One region of the Spirillospora sp. NPDC048824 genome, then DNA from elsewhere that is predicted to be linked to it. Evidence: riboswitches for the same ligand, from Rfam matches in the RefSeq annotation. Region 1 holds a riboswitch; the other holds the start of a gene.
What was found. A riboswitch is a leader RNA that binds a small molecule or an ion and turns the genes downstream of it on or off. The one in region 1 is predicted to bind thiamine pyrophosphate.
Positions count from the first base shown of each region.

Region 2: it holds a riboswitch for thiamine pyrophosphate, as region 1 does, so the genes downstream of both, thiO (glycine oxidase ThiO) here and ACGFIS_RS21660 (purine-cytosine permease family protein) in region 1, are expected to answer to the same signal.

Region 1 covers NZ_JBICUS010000010.1:199,007-202,761, reverse strand. The annotation lists gene ACGFIS_RS21665 (PAS domain-containing protein) at 1-788, opposite strand, end outside; gene ACGFIS_RS21660 (purine-cytosine permease family protein) at 864-2,219, opposite strand; TPP riboswitch at 2,212-2,328, opposite strand; gene ACGFIS_RS21655 (rhodanese-like domain-containing protein) at 2,428-2,763, opposite strand; gene ACGFIS_RS21650 (SSI family serine proteinase inhibitor) at 2,834-3,271, shown strand; gene ACGFIS_RS21645 (Fpg/Nei family DNA glycosylase) at 3,379-3,755, opposite strand, start outside.
Region 2 covers NZ_JBICUS010000003.1:398,942-402,696, reverse strand. The annotation lists gene ACGFIS_RS08285 (thiazole synthase) at 1-436, opposite strand, end outside; gene thiS (sulfur carrier protein ThiS) at 493-693, opposite strand; gene thiO (glycine oxidase ThiO) at 710-1,834, opposite strand; TPP riboswitch at 1,824-1,938, opposite strand; gene ACGFIS_RS08270 (NAD(P)/FAD-dependent oxidoreductase) at 2,030-3,244, shown strand; gene ACGFIS_RS08265 (Rv2175c family DNA-binding protein) at 3,326-3,700, shown strand.

The DNA.
Region 1 (3,755 bases):
TAGAGAGCGCCGTACGGCCGGTTCTGCAGGTACGACAGCCCGAGCGCGATCGTGTGCAGGCCGGACAGCTCCGACCAGATCAGGTCGCCGAGGCGCCGCTCGCCCGTCGCGAGCAGCACGGTCTTGCCGGACCGCAGCACCTCCCCGACCAGGCTCGACCGCAGGTCCGCGGACGTCCCGCGCATGTGCTCGGGCAGCCCGGACATGCTGACCAGCCGCAGCCGCTCGCCCTCGATCCGCACGAACCCGCCCGCGTCGGCGCCGGTCAGCTCGATCAGCGCCGCGGTGATCCGGTCGAGGACGACGGCCAGGTTCAGTTCCGCGTTCAGGTCGGCGACGATGTCGTTCAGCCGCCGGACGAGCCGGGCCCGCTCGGTCATGTGGTGCTGGACGATCTCGTCCTCGTCCACCGGGTGGTACACCCCGACCCAGCCGAGCAGGCTCCCGGACGGGTCTTTCAGCAGGCTCGTGTCGATCCGCACGTCGATCAGGCGGCCGTCCCGGTGGAACCTGCGGGTCGCGATCGAGATCTGCCCGCTCTCGCCCTCGCCCGTCCGCCGCGTGAGGAGCCGCTCCTGGACGGCGTTGTGCTCGGCCTTCAGCTCGTCCGGCACGATCGGCGGCACCCGCCCGGCCATCTCCTCGGCCGTCCAGCCGAACATGCGCTCGGCCGCCGGGTTCCACACCGTGACCCGGTGCCGCTGGTCAACGGCCACGATCGCGTCGGCGGCGCTCTCGATGACGGCGCGCGCGATCGGGTCGTGGACGTGGTGGTGCACGCCTGTCATCGTGCCACCGGCCCCCTGCGCTCGCCGGGTAACTTGCACCGAAACTTCCCACGTCACCCTTACCTTTTGGTAAGACTACCGCCGGGTAACCCTGCCGATCAGAAGCGTGGCCAGCCCGGACACCAGGAACGACAGCAGCGACGCGCTCATCCAGCTCTGCGGGGCGAAGTGCACGGCGTCCCGGACGCCCGTCCAGAAGCCCGCCCAGCCGTCGACGGTGCCGGGGTTGATGAGCTGGTAGACGACGAACCCGGCCGCCCAGGCGCCGATCATTCCCCAGCGTGACGGCGCCGTCCGCGACACGTCCCACCCGTCCAGGTGCGCGGCGTCCGCCACCGCGCCGTCCCGGCGGCGGCGCCCGAGGAAGAAGTCGGTGGCCAGAACGCCCAGCATCGGCACGAACACCGACCCGATCAGCGCCAGGAAGCCCGCATAGTCGCCGATGTCCAGGGCCAGCGCGAGGACGGTGATGGTGATGCCGAGCAGGACGCTCAGAACACGGCGGTCGGCGCGGGGCGCGAGGTTCTGGATGGACACGGCGGTGGAGTAGGTGTCGGCGAACGACTGGTCCGCCTCACGCAGCACGAACACCGCGAAGAACACGACGCCGAGCGTGGCGCCCAGGAACGGGTCGAAGACGTTCTCGGTGTTGCCCGCGACCAGCGCCAGCGCCAGCAGGCCGAGAACGTAGGCGACGATCTGCGTGACCGAGTAGCCGACGGCCGCGGCCCCGAACGCCGCGCGCTCCGTCCGCGAATGCCGGGTGTAGTCGGCGGCGACCGGCACCCACGAGATCGACACCGCGAGCGCCGCGTCCGCGCCGATCCAGAAACCGCCCCACGACCCCTGCGACAGGTCCGGCAGCGGCTCGCGGAGGATCTGGACGTAGAAGTACACCAGCGCGATCGCCACGGCGACCGTCACGTACCGGCGCAGCAGGCGGACCGACCCCAGCGGCCAGATCGTCAGCACCGTCGTGATCAGCCCGGCGGCGATCACGTAGCCCCAGCGGGGTATCCCGTCCCACAGCTCGGTCGCCGCGTCCGCGATGACGATCAGCTCGAACGTCCCCCAGCCGACGAGCTGCGCGATGTTCAGCACCGTGGGCGCGTACGACAGCTTCGCGCCGAACAGCCCGCGCAGCAGCACCATCGCCGGCTGCCCGGTGCGGGCTCCGGGGACGGCGGCGAGACCGAGCATCAGCCCGCCCAGAACCGTGCCGACCGCCATCGCGACGATGCCCGCCATGATCGACAGCGTCGGGTTGCCGTCGGTGTCGGGCGCCAGGACGGTGTACGCGCCGGAGAAGGCCAGCAGGCTGACCCCGAGGTTCGCCCAGAACGCGCCCTGGTCCCAGAACCCGAGGACCCTGGGGGCGGGCTCTTCGAGGGTGAAGGGCACTTCGTTCGGAGGCTTGACGTCGGACGCCACGGAACACACTCCCTACGCCGGCATTACCCGGACAGGTTCATGCGGTCGGCGACGCCTCGAAGGCCGCCCTCTCAGCCCGGCTGTGGCCCGAGCTCCCGCGGATATCGGCCGGCACATGTTCGGCCGGCCCTGTTTCAGACCAGATCGTACAAGGACCCGGCTTCCCCCAATAGGGCGCGGATCACCTCAAAGAGAACAGATCACACCGTCACGCCACAAACGGGGGACCGTCCCCGGCGCCCTCCATCGGACGTCCCGCCTCGGCCCAGCCCTGCATCCCGCCGTCGACGTTCTTGGCCAGCCAGCCCGCCTGGTTGAGCGCCACGGTGACCTGCGCGGACCGGGCCCCCGACCGGCAGATCACGAAGACCTCCTGGTCACGCGGGACCTCACCGGCACGGTCACCGAGCCGGCCCATGGGGATGTGGACCGCCTCCGGCGCGTGCCCGGCGTCCCACTCGTCCTGTTCCCGCACGTCCAGCAGGTAGGCGTCCTGCGGAACGTCAGCGGCCACCACGGCCGGCACGTCGTCCCCGAAATTCATCACACCCCCATGGAACCGTGCGAAGCACCCCTGCGTCGAATCACGCATGCGGTATCGGACGCTCCTTTTCGTGGCGCCCGGGCTGGCCGTGCTCCTCTCATCGGCCGCCTGCGGCGACGAACAGGCCAACGGAACCCCCGCCGACAAGCCTTCGGGCGCAACGTCCGTGCAGCCCTCCGACTCGCCGGCGGACACGCTCACCATCGATGTCAAGGCCTCCGCGGAGGCCCCCGCCAAGACCTGGACCCTGACCTGCGAACCGCCCGGCGGCGGCCATCCCAAGGCCGCCGAAGCCTGCGCGGCCCTGGCCAAGACCAAGGACCCGTTCAAGCCCGTCCCCAAGGACCAGATGTGCACCAAGATCTACGGCGGCCCCGAGGTCGCCACGGTCAAGGGCACCTGGAACGGCAAGGAGATCGACACCACGTTCACCCGCAAGGACGGCTGCCAGCTCCACCGCTGGACCCAGGTGGCCCCCCTCTTCGGCAACGTCCCCAAGGTCCGCTGAAGGAGCCCTCCCCGTTCCGGCTCGCTTCCGGACCCTGGTCGGCCTGCCCCCCTCCGAATACCGCCACCGAAGCCGCTCCGCCGCCCACGAACGACTCGCGCGGCCTTCTACTTGAGCAGGCGGGACATGCGGCGGTCGGCGAGGGGCTTGCCGCCTGTCTGGCAGGTGGGGCAGTACTGGAGGGACGAGTCGGCGAACGAGACCTCGCGGATGGTGTCGCCGCAGACGGGGCATTTCTGGCCGGTGCGGGCATGGACCCGCAGGCCGGTCTTCTTCTCGCCCTTGAGGTCCTGGGCTTCGAGGCCGCGTGAGCGTTCCACGGCGTCCCGGAGGGTGGCGACGATCGCCTCGTGCAGGGTGGCGACGTCGTCCTCCGTCAGGGACGCGGCGATCTTGAACGGGGACATCTTCGCGACGTGCAGCACCTCGTCGGAGTAGGCGTTGCCGATTCCGGCGATCACCTTCTGGTCGCGCAGCAGCCCCT
Region 2 (3,755 bases), on a different contig from region 1:
TGCCGAGCCCCGACCCGATCGGGGAGCCGAGCGGCATCACGGCGGCGCACCCGGCCTGCTCCAGGCGCCGCGCGAGGACGGGGTCGTCATTGGTGTACGGCAGCACGGCGAACCCGTCGTCGACGAGCTGCTCCGCGGCGTCGACCAGCTCGATCGGGTCGGGCAGCAGCGTGTGCTCGTCGGCGATGACCTCCAGCTTGACCCAGTTCGTGCCGAGGGCCTCCCGGGCGAGCTTGGCGGTGAGGACCGCCTCGCCCGCAGTGAAGCAGCCGGCCGTGTTCGGCAGCACCCGGATCCCGCACTCGGCCAGGACGTCCAGCACCGAGCCGCGCGCGGACGGGTCCACCCGCCGCATCGCGACCGTGGTCAGCTCCGTCCCGGACGCGGTGAGCGCCTCCCGCAGCACCCGCATGCTGGGCGCGCCCCCGGTCCCCATGATCAGCCGCGAGCCGAGCTCCTCGCCCGCGATGACCAGCCTGTCGTCGTCCACCTTCAGCCTCCTTGGACCGCCGTGAGCACTTCGAGCCTGTCGCCGTCGCGCAGGGCCGTCGACTCCCACGCGGAACGCCGGACGACCTCGTCGTTCAGCGCGGCGGCCACGCCGGTCCCGGCGGCGGTGACGGACGCGACCACCTCGGCCACGCTGGCGCCCTCGGGCAGCTCGCGCGGCTCGCCGTTGACGAACACCTTCATCAGCGCACCTCGGCCATCAGCGCACCTCGGCGGAGAAGCGGCCGGGGGAGAACGGCGCGGCGACGCCGGGGACGGGCTCGTCCAGGAGCATCGCCGACAGGATGTCGGCGCTCACCGGGGTCAGCAGGATGCCGTTGCGGAAATGCCCGGTGCCGACGACGAGGCCGGGGAGCGCGGACGGGCCCATCACTGGCGCGTTGTCGGGGGAGCCGGGACGCAGTCCGGCCGAGACCTCGGCGAACTCCAGTTCGGTGATGCCGGGTACCAGCTCGCGGGCGTCCCGCAGCAGCTCCCAGAGTCCGCCGGCGGTGACGCGCGTGTCGAAGCCGAGTTCCTCCTGCGTGGCGCCGAGGACGATCTCGCCGTCCGCGCGCGGCACCAGGTAGACCGAGGAGCCCTTCACCAGCCCCCGCGTGGCGCGGCCGAGGAACGGCGTCCGGGTGCGGAGGCGGATCACCTGGCCCTTCACCGGGCGGACGGGTGGAACGGTCCCGGGAGGCAGGCCGTCGAGGTCGCCCGACCACGGGCCGGCGGCCAGCAGCACCCGGTCGGCGGGGATCACCGTCCCGTCGTCCAGCCGTGCCCCGGCGGCCGCGTCGTTCGCCACGGCGATGCCGGCGGCCCGGCGCCGGACGAGCCGGACGCCCGTCTTCCCGGCCGCGGCCAGCAGGGCCGTGGTCAGTCTGCGCGGGTCGATCGAGCCGTCCTCGGGGGCGTGCAGGCCGCCGCGGACGCCGGGGGCGAGCATGGGCTCCAGCCTCCGGCACTCCCGCCCGGTCAGCGCCTCGGCGGGGATGCCGAGGCTCTCCTGGAAGCGGCGCAGCTCGTCCAGGTACGTCAGGTCGTCGGAGTCGAACGCGACCTGGAGGATCCCGTCGGTGCGGTAGCCGGTCTCCAGGCCGGTCAGCTCCTCCAGTTCGGCGGCGAACGCGCCGTACCGGTCGCGGGAGGCGAGGCCGAGCCGCAGCAGCGGCTCCTCGCCGTAGGTCACCTCGCTGACGGGTGTCAGCATGCCCGCCGCCACCGATGACGCGCCGCTCGCGGGCTCCGGATCGACCAGGGTGACGCGGGCGCCGGCCGCCGCGGCCCGCCAGGCGGTGGCCAGGCCGATGACCCCGGCGCCTATGATCACGATCTCCATGCGCGCTCCCTTCGCCGGCATGATCCGGATCAGGTCGTGGCGGTCGGCGGCCCGTTCCAGCCGCCCTCTCAGCCCGGTCGCACCGGACTCCCGCGCTTCTGCTGTTTTATCCGGTTCCACTCTACGACCTCGGTAGCGTGCGCAGCTGTCTGGACGATCGTCCGAGCCTCGATCGCGCCCCGTTAGGGTGACCTTATGGACAGGGTCATCGTCGTGGGCGGAGGGCTGGCCGGCGTGCGCGCCGTGGAGGTCCTGAGGAACAAGGGGTACGAGGGCGCGCTGACCCTCGTCTCGGCGGAACGGCACCGGCCCTACGACCGGCCGCCGCTGTCCAAGGCCGTCCTCGCGGGCGACTCCGACGACACGACGGTCGACGTCGACTGGGACGCCATGCGCTGCGACCTGCTGCTCGGCGAGCGCGCCACCGGCCTGCGCCTGGACGAACCGGGACGCGGCGGCATCGTCGCGTCCACGGTGGGCGATCTTCCGTTCGACGGGCTGGTCATCGCGACCGGCGCCGTCCCGGTCACGCTGCCGGGGGACGGGCGCCAGCACGTCCTGCGCACCGTCGACGAGGCCCGCGAGCTGCGGTCCCGGCTCACCGGGGGCGCGCGGATCGTCATCGTGGGGGCGGGCTGGATCGGCGCCGAGGTCGCCACCACCGCAGCCGGGAAGGGCTGCGCCGTGACCGTCGTCGAGGCCGCCGACACCCCGCTCGAGGGCGCGATCGGTCCCGAGGTGGGCGCGCTCACCGTCCCGTGGTACGCCGAGGCGGGCGTCGAGCTGCGCACCGGCGTCAAGGTCGCGGCCGTGCAGGACGGCGGTCTCCTGCTGGCCGACGGCACCCGGATCGAGGCGGACGAGGTCGTCGCCGGCATCGGCGTCCGGCCCGCCCTGTCCTGGCTGGAGGACTCGGGGCTGCTGCTGGAGCGCGGCGTGGTGACCGACGGCTCGTTCCGCGCCTACCAGGGCGAGGAGGAGCCCGGCTCGCTGCGCCCGGACGTCGTGGCCGTCGGCGACTGCGCCGCGTGGTGGTCGCGGCGGTACGGGCGGCGGCTCCTCGTCGAGCACTGGGACACCGCCCTCAACGCCCCCGAGGTGGCCGCCGCGACGCTCCTCGGCGAGGACGCCGTGTACGACGCCGCCCCGTACTTCTGGTCCGAGCAGTTCGGCCGCATGGTGCAGTACACGGGCAGTCACGCCGCGTCCGAGCGGATCGTCCACCGCGGCGACCCGGCCGGCCGCAAATGGGCGGTGGCGTGGCTGACCGGCGACCGCCTCGACGCGGTCCTCACCGTCGACCGGCCGCGCGACCTGGTGCAGGCGCGGCGCGTCATCGCCGCCGGGACGCCCGTGGACCCCGGCGCGATCGCCGACCCCGGCGTGCCCCTCCGGCAGGCCGTTCGCTGAAGGCGATCAACGCCGGGACGTTACGGCTGTGCAGGGGGTTTGAGGGTTCCGAAGGAGTGGTAGCAAGGGGGCGTGACGCAGATGCACGCAACCGTTGACAGCGCACTCGACCCCCGGACCGACGCCCTCGCGGGCGAATGGCTCTCCCTGCGGGAGGCCGCCGAACGACTCGGGATCAAGCCCAACCGGATCAAGCAGCTCATCAGCGAGCGCAGGCTCCTGGCGGTGCGCCGGGAAGGAACCCCCATGGTGCCCGCCGCCTTCATCAAGGACGGTCAGGTCATCAAGGGGCTGCCGGGCACGCTGACGCTCCTGTCGGACGCGGGCTACGACGACGTGGAGACGATCCGCTGGCTGTTCACCGCCGACGACACTCTGCCGGGGACGCCCGTGGACGCGCTCACGGAGAACCGGGGGACCGAGGTCCGCCGCCGCGCCCAGGCGCTGGCCTTCTAGGGCGCCCGCGCCGTCCGGCCGAGGGCCGCCCCCGGGATCCGGCGGAAGACAAGGC